4 regions of the Alteromonas australica genome follow, and region 1 is predicted to be linked to each of the others. Evidence: predicted binding sites of a transcription regulator. Region 1 holds the regulator's gene; each other region holds the start of a gene.
What was found. The regulator sigma-54, encoded in region 1, starts transcription at its own class of promoters, with help from an activator protein. The targets are predictions, from matches to a motif close to GTTGGCACGNNNNTNGNNT.
Positions count from the first base shown of each region.

Region 1 (4,249 bases):
TTCAATCACAGGAGCGAGTAAAGCGGCTTCCGCTTTAATAGATTCAGACAAAGACTTATTCAGTTTTGCCAATGGATGTAATCGTCGGGTTTCACTAAAGCGTTTGACGAGAATGTCGTCACTGGCATCAATGTAGACGATGGTCATGGACCAAGAAGAGGGAAGGTAGTCGAGTATTTCAACTAAATCGTCTGGGTTTTTGGGTAGGTTACGTACATCAATACTTACAGCAACTTGATCGTATTCGTCGACTACCGTATGGGTAAGGGTAGGTAATAAATTGACGGGAATATTATCTACGCAATAATACCCTAAATCTTCCAGTGCCCGTAAAGCAACAGACTTCCCTGACCCCGAACGACCACTAATAATAATTAGTTTCAATTGGCCTCTCCCTTAAGATGGCATTAGAGTTAGCTTAGCGCTGCAATAATATCGTCGCTATTGGTGGCACGCCTAATTGCCTTCACGGTCTCTTTGTCACTCAATTTACCTGCAACCGTGGCTAGGGTTTGTAAGTGCCCCTCGGTTTGCTCTTCTGGAACCAATAAGGCAAAGAAAATATCTACCGGTTGGTTGTCCAGCGCGTCAAAGTTGATGGCAGGGTTACTAGTTACAATAATGGCGATAACACTTTCCAATCCTGCCAGTCGACCATGAGGCAGTGCAATACCATTTCCAATACCCGTACTGCCCATTCTCTCGCGGTTCAATAGGCTAGTGAGTACTGTCGTTTCATCAATATTATCGTTGTTTTTGGCAGCGATATTACTGATGATCTCTAGAATTCGTTTTTTGCTGTTACATTGAACCGCACATTCAGTGCGGTCCAAACTTACGATTGCTTGAATTTCCATAAGCGTGAGTTAATGCTTTTTCAGCTTTTCCTTATGCTTTATGACTTGCCTGTCTAGTTTGTCAACCATGCTGTCTATTGCTGCATACATATCAGTATTTTCAGAGGAAGCAAAAACCTCAGCGCCACTTAAATGCATGGTCGCTTCGGCTTTCTGATTAAGTTTTTCAACATTGAGAATGACATGCACATTAGAAATGTGATCAAAGTGCCTCTCTAGTTTGCTGAACTTGGTATCGACATAATTACGCAAAGAGTCGGTGATTTCGACGTGATGACCAGTAAGGTTGATTTGCATATTTCGTCTTCCTTATATTTATGAGCCAGTTAAAGTAAGCTCTTTCGCTGGTTAGACGGTGGAATCGACAATGATTCCCGGTATTTTGCTATTGTCCGCCGGGCGACTTTAATGCCCTGTTCGGCCAACAATTGAGCAATCTTGCTATCACTTAGTGGCTTGCTTGGCGTTTCAGCCGCTACAAGCTTTTTAATCAGCGCGCGGATGGCAGTAGATGAACACTCACCCCCAGACTCCGTGGCAACGTGACTAGAAAAGAAGTACTTCAATTCAAATATCCCACGTGGGGTATGCATATACTTTTGCGTGGTGACACGTGAAATGGTGGATTCATGCATATCAACCATTTCAGCAACATCGTTAAGCACCATGGGCTTCATCATTTCAGGGCCATATTCAAAAAAGCCCATTTGTTGCTGCACAATACAATTTGCAACCTTCATCAAGGTGTCGTTTCTTGATTCAAGACTTTTAATAAACCATTTTGCTTCCTGCATATGAGAGCGAATGAACTGCGAGTCGCTACTATTTTTCGCTCTTCTGCTCATGGCCGCATATTGCTGGTTCACACTAAGTTTAGGCAAGCTATCTGGATTAAGTTCAACCACCCAACGACCATTTTTCTTGGTGACCGAGACATCGGGTATAACATACTCAGGCTCTTTAGTGATAAGAGCGCTACCTGGGCGAGGATTCAATGTTTGCAACAAGCGCATAGCTTCGCGTAATTGATCTTCTTTAAGACGGCTTTTACGCATCAGCGTACGATAGTCTTTGCTACTGAGTAGGTCTGAGTATTCTTCTATCAGTTGTTTGGCTTCTTTTAACCAAGGCGTATCATCTGAAAATTGGCGAAGCTGAACCATCAAGCATTCTTGCGGTGTACGAGAGCCTGAACCAATGGGGTCGAACATTTGAATGCGTTTTAACACACATTCTACTTCGTCCAATTCAACCGGCTCTTCCATATCTTCGGAATTTACAGAATCTAAAATGTCGTCAAGGGTGACGGTAAGATAACCAGACTCGTCAATTGAATCGATAATAGCCGTTGCGATGGCACGGTCAGTATCTGAAAAGTGGGTAAGACGCATTTGCCATAGCAAATGTGCTTGAATGTCTTCGGTGGTTTCGCCTTGGAAAATCTGCTCATCGTCATTATTCGAGGGCCCAGGGGCGGGTGCAGAAGACGCTGAGTAATATTCGTCCCACGTGCTGTCTATGGGTAATTCATCAGGTAGGTCATTCTTCTCTAATGCGTCACCGGCTTCAAGCGTATCGCTTGATGCGGTAGTAACGGCGTCTTGAGCGACGTCATCCCCGTCGATATTGTTTTTCTCTAATTGAGGCTCATCACTGCCTTCTTCTACTTCAAGTAGAGGATTTGAGTCTAGGGCTTCCTGGATCTCCTGTTGCAGGTCGAGCGTTGACAGCTGCAGCAGTTTTATCGCCTGCTGTAGCTGAGGTGTCATGGTAAGTTGTTGACTGAACTTTAACTGTAAAGATGGTTTCATCTACGTCTTATTTACTGTGCTCTTATTGTGAATATACCAGGTGCATAATTTGAAAAATGACAATTCTGTTACATTAACTATAGCCTGAATTGTTCACCTAGGTATACATCCCTTACTTTTTGATTACTTAAAACCTGCTCTGCCGTTCCTTGGGCTATTAATTCACCGTGACTCACAATGTAGGCTTTTTCACATACATCCAATGTTTCTCGTACATTGTGGTCTGTAATGAGGATACCGATACCTCTATCACGAAGGTGCTGTATTATCTTCTTTATATCATTAACCGATATAGGATCAACACCAGCAAATGGTTCATCGAGTAAAATAAATTGCGGATTGGCTGCTAGCGCACGCGCAATCTCTACGCGCCGGCGTTCTCCACCTGATAAACTCATTCCTGTACTATTACGTATATGGTTAATATTAAATTCATCAAGAAGGGCGTCGGCTTCTTCTTCCTGTTGTGATGAATTTAAATCTTTTCGTGTCTGTAAAATCGCCATGATGTTTTCAAACACGGTTAGCTTGCGAAAAATAGAGGCTTCCTGTGGCAGGTAGCCAATGCCCTTACGTGCGCGTTCGTGCATAGGCTGGTGGGTGAGCTCACCATCATCAATGGTGATTTTTCCCTTATCTAGTGGCACAAGACCCACAATCATGTAAAAGGTGGTGGTTTTACCTGCGCCGTTAGGGCCTAATAAGCCCACGATTTGCCCGGTTGAGACCGACAAACTAACGTCTCTCACTACTTGGCGAGATTTATAGGCTTTGGCTAAGTTACTTGCGCTTAGTGTTGCCATGGTTAGTTATCGTCCTCGTTATTCTCGTCTTCTTTCGCCTTCTCATCGGTCAGCTTGCGAATCGCTTCTGGTCGAAAAACGGTGGTCACTCTGCCTTCATCATTGTCACCGCTGCCGGTGGCAAGAAGCTGTTCGGTAATCATGTCAAAGGTGATTTTATCGCCTTTCACAGAACTGGTGTCTTGTTGCAGCTCTGCATTGCCGTCTAACGAGAGAGTGCGATTAACCACTTCATAGCGAATTTCATTGGCTTTGGCTGTTACCGGGGTGCCGTCTTCTAAGGTTTGCGAATAACTTGCTGGCGCGCCTCTGGCGATGAATATCTCACGGCCTTCGCCTTCTGTTGCAACCACTTCCACTTCATCTGCGTTAATCACTAACGTGCCTTGGGAAATACGCACGTTATCCTTAAACAACGAGGTTTTATTCTTACCATCAACAAACTGCGATTTAGAATCTACCTTTATCGGTTTGTTAAAGTCGCTTTCTGTCGCCGACGCTGTAACTGCAAAAAAACCTAAAATTAGGCTAGTTGCTAGGGGAATAAATGGTTTGTACATGGTCAATTAGCTCATATTCCTGGGTACGTAAATTAGCGTTAAACCCGTTGCTATTAATTACATATCGCAAGCCTCGAATTTCCACTGGCTCGTCAGAAGCCATTTGCTTGCTGTTCAAATTGATTTCTATAAACGCCGTTTGTATGGTTCTTACAAAATCATCTTGGCTTTGGTTTTCAATTAAAACATTATTTTCTAATTGAATTAATTCGTTATTG
Region 1 is NZ_CP008849.1:858,998-863,246, forward strand. Features, by position in the region: gene rapZ (RNase adapter RapZ) at 1-384, opposite strand, end outside; gene ptsN (PTS IIA-like nitrogen regulatory protein PtsN) at 414-857, opposite strand; gene hpf (ribosome hibernation promoting factor) at 867-1,154, opposite strand; gene EP13_RS03740 (RNA polymerase factor sigma-54) at 1,184-2,668, opposite strand; gene lptB (LPS export ABC transporter ATP-binding protein) at 2,746-3,471, opposite strand; gene lptA (lipopolysaccharide transport periplasmic protein LptA) at 3,474-4,031, opposite strand; gene lptC (LPS export ABC transporter periplasmic protein LptC) at 4,000-4,249, opposite strand, start outside.

Region 2 (4,249 bases), 190 kb from region 1:
CGAAGAATATTGGGCTGTAGGCGACTCTTATGGAGGAGGCAACTTACGTATTGGCGAGCCTCGCACAGTGGCATTGAAGGTAAAAGTTGACTTCTAAGTATTGTTCATAAACGCAATGAGACAGGCATGTTTATTTTTTGCCTGTCTTTTTTGCTGTTTTATTGAAATACAAGCGGTTCGATTATGGAGAAAGCAATTAATCTTTGGCTGCTTTAAAGGATTTTCCTACAATCTTTTGACAAGTAGCTTAGTTCCCCGCTATTGTTTATTTAAGCGACGATATAATTGTTAACTATATCGTGTTTTGAGTGCTAGATAATTTAAGAGGGATGTTTATGAAAGTTAGTCATTTATTATGTACGCTGCTCGGATTAATAGCAGTGTCAGGCTGCAGCACCATGTCAACACAGGCTAAGCAAGAAGATTCACAATTTCGATTCGAGAATTTTGAACAAGACAAGGCGTTCAACAACGACTACGCCTATTTAATGTGTTTTAGACAGCGTCCAACTGAGTGGCAACCCGCTAGACACTATGACAGCGGTGAACACAATCTGTGGGTTCGTGCCGTATCATATGAGCGCAGATTACCCTCAACAGAGCGAGAAGCGCTTGTCAACTTTAAGCTTGAATTAGACGCAGGGAAAGACTATCGAATTAACAGAGAAATTAATGACGGTATTGTAAAAGTTTGGATTGAAGAAAAAGATTCAAGTGAGATTATCTCTGAAGTTAAAACGGCGGAACTAAAACGCCCGATTAACGCTCAACTTACCCGTGATTTAAGCTTGTGCCAAGAAAGCACGGTTTAATTATCCGCTTTAAAAGCTAAACTAACCTAATAGGGCAGGCATATTTATTTTTTGCCTGTGTTATTTAGAGCAAGTGGACAATAGCCCAGTTTACCCCGTCTATCTTTAGAGTTTCACTAATCAGTAAATTTCACCGCTTCATTTTGTATTAACGAGCCATATGCATGATATTGTGTGGTGAACAGTTTTTAAAAATCACCGCTTCCTAAACATCACCTCGCCCTTCACATGCGACAAACATAGTTCACCCACTACACTGTAGTTATCATCGCTAAAGAAAAGCTTATGTTTGGGTACGGTGACAAACACAGCAACACCTTCGCTAGAAACATCTTCGTTCACAATACTGTCGATGGCGCCAAGCAAAATATGGCCTCCGCCGGCGTGCTGCTCCTTAGGATGCCCCGCCCTCCCGCTCCCCCTGTGGACGTTTTCGGCGGGGCTCAACATGTGGAAGTTTTCGGCGGGTACTAAATTGCGTACTTTCTCTTCTTTTTCTAACATCTGCTTGGTACCAAAAAGGCCTGCGGTAAGCAGCATGCGCAATCGCCAATGCCAGTATCTTCCTGCTCCAAAGGCTGCATCTGGCCCAGTTAAACAGGCTACTGAGAGCAATCGTGATTCGTGGAATAGTCCAATCATTGGTTGTTCAGCCACCCAAAAAGCATTGAGCTCTTCACGAATGGCTGAACGGAGCCGACTTTCGTAGCCTTCTTTTTCAGCTTGGAAAATATCAACAAAAAGCGGGTCATCTACATAGGCATTAAATAAAATGGATGCGGCAATTTTTAAATCGTCTACCGATAAATGTATTGCTTTAATCTCTTCTTTTTTTGGTGCCAATGATGCTGTTGCAGTATTCATACCCGCCTCCTGAGAAAACCATTGAAATCGCTTTACTTGATTTTCTACTGTACGGGATTACCTTGCCAAAGTTAACAAATATTTAACAAGCTTAATGAATCATGCTAAACGCACTGTCACCCCAACCTGCCAAGCTGCCATTGATGAAGACCAAGGGCGTGCACTCATCTTTTGTTGTTATTCCATCTCCCATGGTTTTCTGGGTTCTGTAGTAAAGCACACGATACGTGCCATCTTGTTTTTCAAATAGCTCTGTAAAGTCAGCCACGCCCATTTTTCGCAGTACCTGCTCATAGGTAGTACCGGTTTCTAATTTAGCGATGTGCTGGCGATTGTTATACTCGCGATCTTCCCAATTGGCGCCGTAGTGACTGTCACTATCTCCTCCTACAGAGACTACGCATCCAGATAACAAAGCTGATGATGCCACGATGGCTGAAAGTAGTATTAATTTCATGTGTGTTCCTTTTTTGTGATAGGTTCTTATTCTTGAAATACTGTAAGCCCTTAATCAATTTCAAGGCCAACTTCTAAGGCACTGATATATAAATAGTTTCAACTTTAAGCCAGCCTTCAAAAGCGCTACACTATGGCGAAAAAAACTAAAAATTAGCAAATTAGACAACTGGATATACATGAACATGCAAGAAAACAACCTTCAACAACTCATGATTGTGTGTCAGCAAATGGCTGAATCAGGAACGCCGCCCTCTGTGGGCCTTTTGCGCGCCAGAGCCCCTTTTAAAGTGTCAGTCACGCAAGCTATCGAAGCCATCAAACGCTTTAATGCGGCGAATGGAACAGCCTCTAAACAAGTTACAGAAAAGCCGAAAGAAACGATAGCATCCTTAACGAAAAGAGTTCAGGCTTTAGAAAAAACCGTTGAAAAATTACTTGAGACAATACAACAATTATCAGAAAAATAGTTGCCTTATGCCTTACCTACTAGCGAGGGGTTAACAACGCTAAGAAATCACCTAAGCTAGCTGCAATAACCTCTTTAGGTGGTTTACCTACCTGTTCTAAGACCACCTCGCCTGTATCGTTAAGTAGGCTAAGTATAAAATCGTCTTCATCGGTAAGGGCAAAAAATAACGTGGGTGCCTGCCTTAACCTTTGTTTCATCAGCAGGTGGCCTATTAGATTTTGTTGTAGGCGCGTAAAGTCATCGCTATTCCATACTTGCAGTAGTTCGCAATTTCCTTGGGGCGCTACTGCGGGCAAATTGTCGCTGAAGTAACGGCTAAAGAATTGGCAATACGCCTTATTTAGGGTGATCCCTAGCGCTTCTTCAACGTTACCAAAAGTAGCAGTGGTGTCGCGCTTTTGCGGTAACCAGGGAACGGCCTCACCTTCGCGGCCTGTGGCTTGATAGCAGGTTGACGGCCAGCTGCTGTCATAAGGAATGGTTAGCCCGCCCTTATTTTGCTGATGATAGGAAATGAAGCTAGATATAAATTGGTCTAATTGATTATCGATTGTCACTGGCTTTATCACATTAAACGGCGATTTTTGCGTTACACTATAGATATCGTTGCTTAAGTCAAGTAAGCAACGAATGCGTATAAACTATTCATATCAAGGCTCATATGACCGACAACGTAAAAGATAACTTAACTGTTTCTGCTCCTGATGGCTTGTCTTTGGGAAAGCAAGTTGAATACGAATTTCATTACAACCCTGACTTACTTCAGGGTGTGCCAAGAAGCCTAAGCAGAGATACGCTATCGTTGAATCCGCTTAACTTGCCTTTCAGCGGAAATGATACTTGGACAGGCTACGAACTTTCCTGGCTAACGCCGAAAGGAAAGCCTCAAGTGGCGATACTTGAATGCCGTGTACCTATTACTTCGCCTAACCTGATTGAATCGAAGTCATTTAAACTCTACCTGAACAGCTTTAATCAAAGTAAGTTTGAAAACGCAAATGCAGTTAAAGATGTCATTCAGTCTGATTTATCTGCATGTGCTGGCAGTGAGGTTGATGTTGCGCTAGTTTTGCCCTCGCAATTTGCTTCTCTCTCATTTAAAGAGTTTGAAGGGGAGTTATTAGATGACCTTGATGTTGAAATAAATGAGTACTCGCCCAACACCGCGTTTTTATCACAGTCAGATAAGAATGTGGAAGAAAGCTTAGTGTCTCACTTATTGAAATCCAACTGCTTAATTACAAGTCAACCTGACTGGGCAAGTGTCATCATTCGCTACCAAGGAAAGGCAATAAACCGTGAAGGCTTATTAAAGTATCTGATAAGCTTCAGGCAACACAATGAATTTCATGAACAATGTGTCGAACGAATATTTTGTGACATTCTCGCCCATTGTGAGGTAGATAAGTTAACTGTATGTGCTCGATATACTCGGCGGGGCGGTTTAGATATCAATCCGTTTCGCTCTAACTTTGAAGCACCATACCCAAATTTTAGACAAGCTCGTCAGTAAAAATACAAATCCGGCGCAAGGTTATTTTCATTTAAGGTTGTGAAATCGCACTTATGGACGCTAAACAATTACAAAGCTATAAACAGCACAGTACCCTACTATCACAATTTATTGTTCGATTGTCGGCGTTTT
Region 2 is NZ_CP008849.1:1,046,420-1,050,668, reverse strand. Features, by position in the region: gene EP13_RS04610 (TonB-dependent siderophore receptor) at 1-97, shown strand, start outside; gene EP13_RS04605 (hypothetical protein) at 336-812, shown strand; gene EP13_RS04600 (hypothetical protein) at 1,008-1,676, opposite strand; gene EP13_RS04595 (DUF3192 domain-containing protein) at 1,768-2,133, opposite strand; gene EP13_RS04590 (hypothetical protein) at 2,312-2,602, shown strand; gene syd (SecY-interacting protein) at 2,622-3,161, opposite strand; gene queF (NADPH-dependent 7-cyano-7-deazaguanine reductase QueF) at 3,266-4,117, shown strand; gene EP13_RS04575 (GGDEF domain-containing protein) at 4,171-4,249, shown strand, end outside.
Region 2: the regulator sigma-54 is predicted to act here: its motif matches at 2,186-2,204, upstream of EP13_RS04595 (DUF3192 domain-containing protein).

Region 3 (4,249 bases), 980 kb from region 1:
AAGACACCCTTTACAGCATAGCTGAAGCCTTCGTACTTCGAGAAGGCACAGACTATGGCGAACAGGAAATTAGCCTTACCGATAAAGTTGAGCAAATCCTTAGCGCACTGCATTCAGGTGATGCTGTATTGGTGTATTCAGAGCTTCATGAGAGTGTGGATATTCGTCCAAAAGAGGACGTTTTGGCTAACGGTAACGATGAAGAATAAAAAAGCCGGTCGGGTGACCGGCTAACCATCCTGAGGAAAGGAAGGATTAAAATGCATATCTGGCGTTAACTTGAAGTATGTCTAAATCATCAACAGATTTGTAGCTTGCGCCAAACGCCCATTGAGGGGTGACATAGTAGTTAGCCCCTATTTTTATGGTGGCTTCTCCATCGAAGACGTCGTAATAGCCAATTTCACCATTTAATTCGATTTGTTCTGTCACCATAGAACGCAAACCAGCATTGATGCTGTAGCCATTCTCATCGGTGGCGTCAGCATCAAGCTGTTCAAAGTTGGCAGTAAAATAGGCGTCTGTGGTGCTATTGATAGGCATACGATAACCTGCACCTAATGTAATAAGATCAAGATCAAAGCTGCCCTCTTCTACGCGGTTGTACTCACCGTTTAAAAATATATTGCTGTTAAGAAGATATCGGCTGGAGACGTTGAAGCCATCTGGCTCAAAAGATTCATCATCGTCGAAGTCGATTTTAGTGTATCCCCCTTCTACATATCGCCAATCTGGCGTGTCTGCCAGAGCTGGAAAGGAAAGTGTCGCTGAAACTGAGGTGAAAAGTGCGGTAAGTAGTGTGAGTGCTTTACGCATAAATGCTCCTTGTTATGTACAGATAATCATTATCTGCCTCGTTGTTACATGGGAAAGGCTGTGTTGTCCCGTGAATGTCTATAGGCAGTTACACGCTATTACCTTCATCCCACGACACTCATACAGCAATTGCCTTGCCAGCCGAGCGCTTGCGTTCCACATTCGACCCAAATTAGCTATCTATCAATCTGTTTTTCATGCCTTTTTCTTTTTTTGTGACCAAACGGTTTTAGCGTAAACAGAACAGGAAAAGGTTCTTGTCCTACACATAGGGGCCGATACGCTGAAGGAATGTGTTGCAAATTCACAACACTTATCCTTTTGTCTAAGTGCTGGCGCATATTTACACAATGGTTTAGCACAGTGGTTGCAGGGGGTTTGGATCGTAAGGCAATGTAAAATAAAGGTAAATTAATAAGAATATGCAATTGGAACAGCTCTTGCTTTGCTAGGTGTAGCTTTCACTTTTTTCCTGTGCTTTTGCAAATTTGAAGGTCATTTCGGTTCTGGATTTTTCAACGGATGGACGCAGCCCAAACTTGTTTTTTAGGGCAATGGCTCAAAAGCGCATTATTTCTTAAGGGAGATATACGGTGTACAAGGTAAGACAAAAAGGTACGACAAAATTACTTACTTCAATAGCGACAACCCGTCGTGTGGCGTTATTGGTTGGCGCCCTGTTTTCAGTATTTGGTTCTTCGTGGGCATTAGCGACAAACGTGAATCAAGACAATCAACCGGGCGAAAGCTCGCCTATTCTGCAGTCTATTATTGATGAAGCAAAGCAGTCTGCAGAGCAAAGCTATAAAGAAAATGATCATGGCCTTGATGACAAATTGAAAGACATTGATTACCAAACCTATCGTGCTATTCGTTTTAAGCCAGAACAAAGTTTGTGGCATGGGGAAAATGACTATGAGGTTCAGTTCTTTCACCCTGGTTTCTTGTATCAACTTCCAGTGACCGTCAATGTTATTGATGCAGATAATGACGCAAGCCCAATCGCGTTTGAAAAGGCGATGTTTAGCTACGATGGTAAAGCGTCATCCTTGGGTCAATATACGAAAGATGAAAATGGCTTCGCAGGTTTTCGCCTTCATTACCCGATAAAAAATGAGCAATATAAAGATGAATTCGCGGTGTTCCTCGGCGCTTCTTACTTCCGTCTAGTGGGCAAAAATCAAGTGTACGGCATCTCTGCCAGAGGCTTGGCGATAGACACTGCATTATCCAAAGGTGAAGAATTTCCCCATTTTACTCAGTTTTGGTTAATTGAGCCGAAGGAAGGTCAACCTATTACGGTATATGCGCGATTAGAGAGCCCTTCCGTGGCTGGCGCTTACAAGTTCGTTATTCAGCCCGGTGTCGACACAGAGGTAAAAGTGCAAAGTTGGTTATTTGCCCGTGAAGACGTTGATAAGTTAGGTATTGCGCCATTTACCAGCATGTTTTTGTACGGTGAGAATACCCAAAAACGTCACGACGACTATCGCCCAGAAGTCCACGATAGCGATGGTGTACTTATGGTGACGCACGCCGGTGAAGAAATTTGGCGTCCGCTAACTAACCCTAGCAGATTACAAGTGACATCACTGAGTGACAGCCACCCCAAAGGGTTTGGTATGTTGCAGCGCGATGGCGAGTGGGACAACTATCTCGATGCTGAGGCCAATTATCACCTACGTCCTGGGTTGTGGGTAACACCAGAGACTGGGTTTGAAAAAGGCCGTTTAGAAGTGGTTGAGATCCCAACGAACTCTGAAATTCACGACAACATTGTTGCATTTTGGACGCCTGATAAGCCCTTTGTATCGGGTGAGTCACTCTATTTTTCTTACAACTTAAGCACAGTGGAACAAAACCCATTTGTGAGCGAGTTGGCGTCGGTCGTTCGCACGCGCCAAGGGGCTGCGGTGTTGCCTGGTGATGAATTTGAAGATGCATCACTGAATACGACGCGTCAATTTAGTATCGACTTTAGTGCGCCTTCAGGGTTTAGCTTTAACAGCGATACGACAAAACTCATTGTACAAGCCAGTAACGGTCAGGTGTCGAAGCAACGTATGCACCCCGTTGCAGATGGCGCAGAAATTAGAGCGACATTCTTCTTGAAACCCAAAGAGAAACAAACGGTAGATATGCGTGCCTACATCGAGCAAGACGGCAAGCGTATTAGCGAGGTATGGAATTATGTCTACCAACCACAGTAATAGCCTAGGTTTGCAAGAAGGTTTGCAGACAAAGAAACCGTCGACAGACGCATCGTCGACCCATAGCCACCTGAACACCAAAGGAGAGCATATGCGTTTGTTTATTATGGCAATGCTAGTTATTCCAAGCACGGCACTGGCCGGTTGGAGTTTATACGAGATATTTCTGCCCAACGGGCTAACGAACCTTGAAATAGCCCAATTGGGTCTTGGATTAACCCTTTTTGCCTGGTTATGCATGGCATTTTGGACAGGCATAATTGGGTTTGTATTGCAGTTGTTCAACATTGACCCCCTTAGCCTCCGTAAAAAGCAATGTGCGCCAGACCAAGATAGCCCTCTGGTGCAAAAACACGCGGTGGTAATGCCGGTGTACAATGAAGATACCCGCAGAATTATGGTAGGTTTTGAAGCGTGTGTACGGGAAATTATGGGCAGCACACAGGCTGAACAATTTGATTTCTTCATGTTAAGCGATACACGTGACGAACAAAAAGCTGAGGCAGAATTACGCGCATGGAACCGCATGACTAAGCGCTTAGGCCAGTATGCTAGCCATGTTTTTTACCGTCGCCGGGAAGAAAACAGCCATAGGAAAGTGGGTAATCTGAAAGATTTTTGTGAGCGCTGGGGTGCAAACTATGAGTCTATGATTGTACTGGATGCGGATAGCATAATGAGTGGTGAGCGCATGCTAGACCTTGCCCGTCGCATTGAGCAGAATCCAGACACCGCGTTAGTGCAAACTATACCGATGCCCGTTCGCCAAGATACTTTCTTTGGTCGGTTTGTTCAATTTGCAGCGCATCTCTATAGCCCTATGCTGGCAACAGGCTTGTCGTTTTGGCAGACAGACAGTGCAAATTACTGGGGGCACAATGCCATCATTCGTATTGCCCCTTTCATGCAGCATTGTGGCCTACCAACCCTTGAAGGCCGCGCACCGTTTGGTGGCGAAGTACTGAGTCACGATTTTGTGGAAGCTGCACTTTTACGTCGAGCTGGCTGGCAGGCTTACTTACTGACCGACACCACAGGCAGTTACGAAGAGGTACCTAGTAACATCGTCGATTATGCCATTCGCGATCGCCGCTGGGTTCAAGGCAACATTCAGCATTTGGGTTTATTAAAGGTGAAAGGGCTAAAAACAGCTAACCGCTTGCATTTTTTATTCGGAGCTTTTGCCTACATTTCTTCACTTGTACTATTTTGTATGCTTGCGC
Region 3 is NZ_CP008849.1:4,190,627-4,194,875, reverse strand. Features, by position in the region: gene EP13_RS18265 (YheU family protein) at 1-209, shown strand, start outside; gene EP13_RS18260 (porin family protein) at 256-816, opposite strand; gene EP13_RS18255 (glucan biosynthesis protein) at 1,410-3,026, shown strand; gene mdoH (glucans biosynthesis glucosyltransferase MdoH) at 3,007-4,249, shown strand, end outside.
Region 3: the regulator sigma-54 is predicted to act here: its motif matches at 1,244-1,262, upstream of EP13_RS18255 (glucan biosynthesis protein).

Region 4 (4,249 bases), 1.6 Mb from region 1:
TTTGTGCAATTTCTTCCATGGTACGGTTGGTTGCCGAAACCACGCGGCAATTAACAGGAATAGTTTTAGTGCCACCCACTCGGATAACCACTTTGTTTTCAAGTACACGCAACAAATTAGGTTGCATGTCGATAGGCATTTCAGTGATTTCATCTAGAAACAAGGTGCCGCCTTCGGCTTGTTCGAACACGCCTTCTTTGCGCCCCACAGCGCCAGTGAACGCGCCCTTTTCGTGACCGAAGAGTTCACTGCCAATAAGTTCTTTAGAAAATGCGCCACAGTTGGTGGCAATATAGGGGCCTTCGCTGTCTGACGCTCGGTGGATAGCGGCGGCAACCACTTCTTTACCGACACCGCTTTCGCCTAGTAGCATGACATTAGCGCTGGTTCTGCTCACCCGTTGAATAAGCTTATACAGCTCTTGCATTGGCGCAGATTCCCCAATCAACAAATCAAAGTGTTTAACAATAATATCGTCTTCCACAGGGGCTTTTTGTGGTTTACCGGATAAAACCGCTTCTATGTCTTCACGTTGAATGGGTTTAACAAGATAATCAATATTCGGTCCGCACAGGCCTTTAATAATGCCCTTCACTGATGGGTGACCTGTGATTAGGGTAACGCGGGGGCGCTTGGGAAGGGTATCGAGCTCATCGAATAAATGGGCTCCGCTCCCGTCAGGTAGCATAAAGTCGAGTAATACGTGGTCGAAGGTTTCTTTCGTTAACCAGTCTCTTGCTTCTTCTAAATTAGCAGCAGTTAGAACTTCATGACCGAGAAACTCAATAATCGTACAGGCAACTTCTGTAAATTCCGCATCGTCGTCTACAAGCAAAACAGTAAGCACGTAAATTTCCTTTTCTAAACTTCCAATAACCTCACTACTACGGAGTAAAAGGCTATAAGATCAATATTATAAATCGTTATTTTTTGACTAAATGTATTCTGGCGGCGACAGTGAATAGTACCTGTCGTGGCTAAATTTGCAATTGCACACGTCAAGGCGCATGGGGTTTATTTTTAAATAGAATCTCGTTTTGAAGTGAAAACCCTGTTCAATTTTGCAAACACACGCCGACTATGGTTCACAGTTTTGCAGGTAGTATGCCAACAAGCTATAAGTGCACTTAAGTGGCGTTCAGTGTCTGCGTTTTAAGCACCCAAAATGTTAAAGAACAGCACGTCAAATCTCTAAGCGGGGCGGAGGCCGTTTTTTCGCGTACCGCGTGACAATACGGCCAGCATGACGTCATTTTGTTGAGTTTTCCTAGGGTATATCGTTCAGATAACCGCGCAAAATGCGCTTTCGGTGTGTGGCATATAATTAGCATTATCTCTATGGACTCTGGTCTGCTTTAACGTCATGTGTAGGTCATTTCACAGCAATATAAAGAATGGAAGTTGGCGGTAAAAATGGCTTTATGTTGATGTAGTTAATTGTTTTATATCTGTTTTTATAATTTTGAAGGTGGGTTTATAGCAACAAGCATAGCAACAAGCATAGCAACAAGCATGGCAACAACGCAGGCCGGACATTTAGGGTAAAAATAACCGACAGGGAATGAAAATGTTGCACGGTAAGGCTGAACGGTCAATGACCTTATATGAGCTGCTAGGCAAAATGCAGCCGAAACCTGATACCAACAGCATGTGTTTCGCAGACTTTTGGCAGGCATTAGAAAAGCGAGGATTTGGCCCCATGTTGGCGATGCCTGCGTTTATCGCGTCTACGCCCATAGGGGCAATACCGGGCGTACCATCACTGACTGGCGTGACAATATTACTCATTGCTCTGCAAATATTACTCGGTCGTCGCCACCCTTGGTTACCTAACGCCATTATGAAGCTCGAAATTGAGGGCGATCACCTCCATACGGCGGTTACGAAAATGAAGCCTTATGCATTAAGGGTTGATAGGTTTCTGATTCCTCGTTGGTTTTTCATGCGCCAACCTATTTTTCGCTCGTTAATCGCCCTGAGTTGTGCATTGTGCGGACTTATCATGGTGCCTTTAGAACTAGTACCTTTTATGGGGCTAATACCGGCGGTGGCAGTCCTCATTATGGCCATAGGTATGGCTACCGACGACGGCGCGGTGGCGTTGTTGGGTTTATCTATTGCTACCTGTGGTTTCTTATTGAGCGGCCAGCAAATAATGCAAGGATTAACATAAAGGCTCACCGCAAGGTTGCAACATACCGTGAGCCGAGGGGAGATTCATGGTTTGGTATCGCAGTTCTCCAATGAAAGAGCGCGCCGCCGGCCCCAGTCCGTCACCATCTTCAAATGATAAGTACAGCAGCGACTTACGTAACCCCCCGTTATTACCAAGGGGCAAAGGAAGTAATGCTCCTTCTTCTAATTCTTTTTTAATAATCGCAATGGGCAGCCAAGCAAAACCAAGTCCTTGGGAAATGATATCCACCGACGTACGAATATGGCTGACGGTCCAACGTTGATCTGCACCAAGCCAGCCAACATCCACTTTGCGTTCAGCAGAGGAATCTCGTACAACGATTTGTCGATGAGACTTGAGATCTTCTAATGTTAGCGGCCTGTCCAGCGCATGTAATGGATGGTCGGGATGTGCTACCGCTGCAAATTCGATTTCGCAGAGATCTTCACTAAACCCCGTGGGATAGGTAAAAGGTGATATGGCGATATCTACATTGCCACTATTGAGCATTGAATTTGCGCCCGACAATACCGTTTCTTCAATTTCTATGCGTAGCAAGGGGAACTCCTCAGACACTTTATTTAAGACGTTATAAAGTAAGTCTGAGGGAAAAATAATGTCTACGGCAATTCTCAGCAGCGTTTCTGTACCCGCTTGTAAACTGGTTGCTACCGCCTCGAGTTTTTGTGCTTCATTGAGTAAAAAAGTGGCTCGACGGTACATAAGTTCACCTTGAGCTGAAAGCTGCACTTTTCTACCCGTATTTTCAAATAGCTCAACGCCAATGGCATGTTCTAATTTTTGCACAGCATGATGCACACTGGATTGGCTTTTATGCACCACAGCGGCCGCTTGATTAAAGCCTCCTGCGTCCACAACCGCCTTAAACATGCGCCATTGTTCCAACGTTGATTTTAGCATGGTTTAACTTTCTCAATTCACTGCGGGGATTAGGGGGTTATACCATATTGAAACTGGCCTTAGTAAGCGTTAATCGGTTACTGCTGCAATAATATCGTCCACCGCACAAGTGACTACTGAAACTTGCTCGTAGCCCATAAGCATGAGTTGCTCTGCCGCCAAAGAGGCACGCACCCCAGACGCGCAGTGGATATATATAGGCCGATCTGCTTCTTTTACAAGTGCCAGCATCTTCATCTCTAAAATGCCTCTTGGAATGGCCGTTGCTTTATTTACCGGTTTTTCGGCCACTTCACTGGCTTCCCTTACATCTAAAAGTAACCCTTGATTTTTCTCAATCTCAAGCGCCGCTTCTTTGGCAGTAATTCGACGAATAGGTTTCTCAATATTTTTTAATCGAGTAGGGATATCTATTAGCACGTAAAATCTCCTATTTAGTATATAATGATAATATTATATATAACATTTGATGGAAAAGAAGAACAGCACTGTCAAGGTTAGACAGTCAATTTGGGCTTTTCGATAAACCTTATATACTTTAGTATAATGCATTAAGGGGTTTCCCCAATGAAAAATGAGAACATTTTATGCTAGCGACTCTAAAGCTCGACCCTTCAGCAATGCATCAACATGCAGCAGATGCTGAGCAGTATTTAAAGCAAATTGCTAATAAAACCCGTTTGATGATTTTGTGCAATTTGCTGGAAAAAGAACGATCTGTAAGCGAGTTATTGGACGTGGTAGATGTTTCACAGCCTGTGATTTCTCAGCATCTGGCCCTCTTACGGGAAGCCGCATTGGTGGCCACAAGAAGGGAAGGGCAAACGATTTATTATCGTCTTGCTGACGAACGTGTTACCCAAACGATGGCGTTACTTTATCAGTTTTTCTGTGCGTCAGAAGAGGCGCTGGCTGAATAGACGAGATTGCTGTTCTCGCCAAATTCGTTTTTCATGAGTAAATTGGCAGTGAATAAAGGCGGCCACGAATCGCTAGCCGCCTCTCAAGGCTTTATTTAGCAATTTGATGGACGATATCGGCAATGTATTCACCATTACCAAGTTTATCAATGTCAATGTCGGGGCGAGCCATCAGTCCATCGTGGTCTAATTTCACACTGACTCTGTGAGACGACCAATCAATTTGAAGAAT
Region 4 is NZ_CP008849.1:2,494,157-2,498,405, reverse strand. Features, by position in the region: gene EP13_RS11070 (sigma-54-dependent transcriptional regulator) at 1-847, opposite strand, end outside; gene EP13_RS11065 (exopolysaccharide biosynthesis protein) at 1,568-2,173, shown strand; gene EP13_RS11060 (LysR family transcriptional regulator) at 2,165-3,097, opposite strand; gene EP13_RS11055 (rhodanese-like domain-containing protein) at 3,167-3,517, opposite strand; gene EP13_RS11050 (ArsR/SmtB family transcription factor) at 3,685-4,017, shown strand; gene EP13_RS11045 (PRC-barrel domain-containing protein) at 4,109-4,249, opposite strand, start outside.
Region 4: the regulator sigma-54 is predicted to act here: its motif matches at 1,313-1,331, upstream of EP13_RS11065 (exopolysaccharide biosynthesis protein).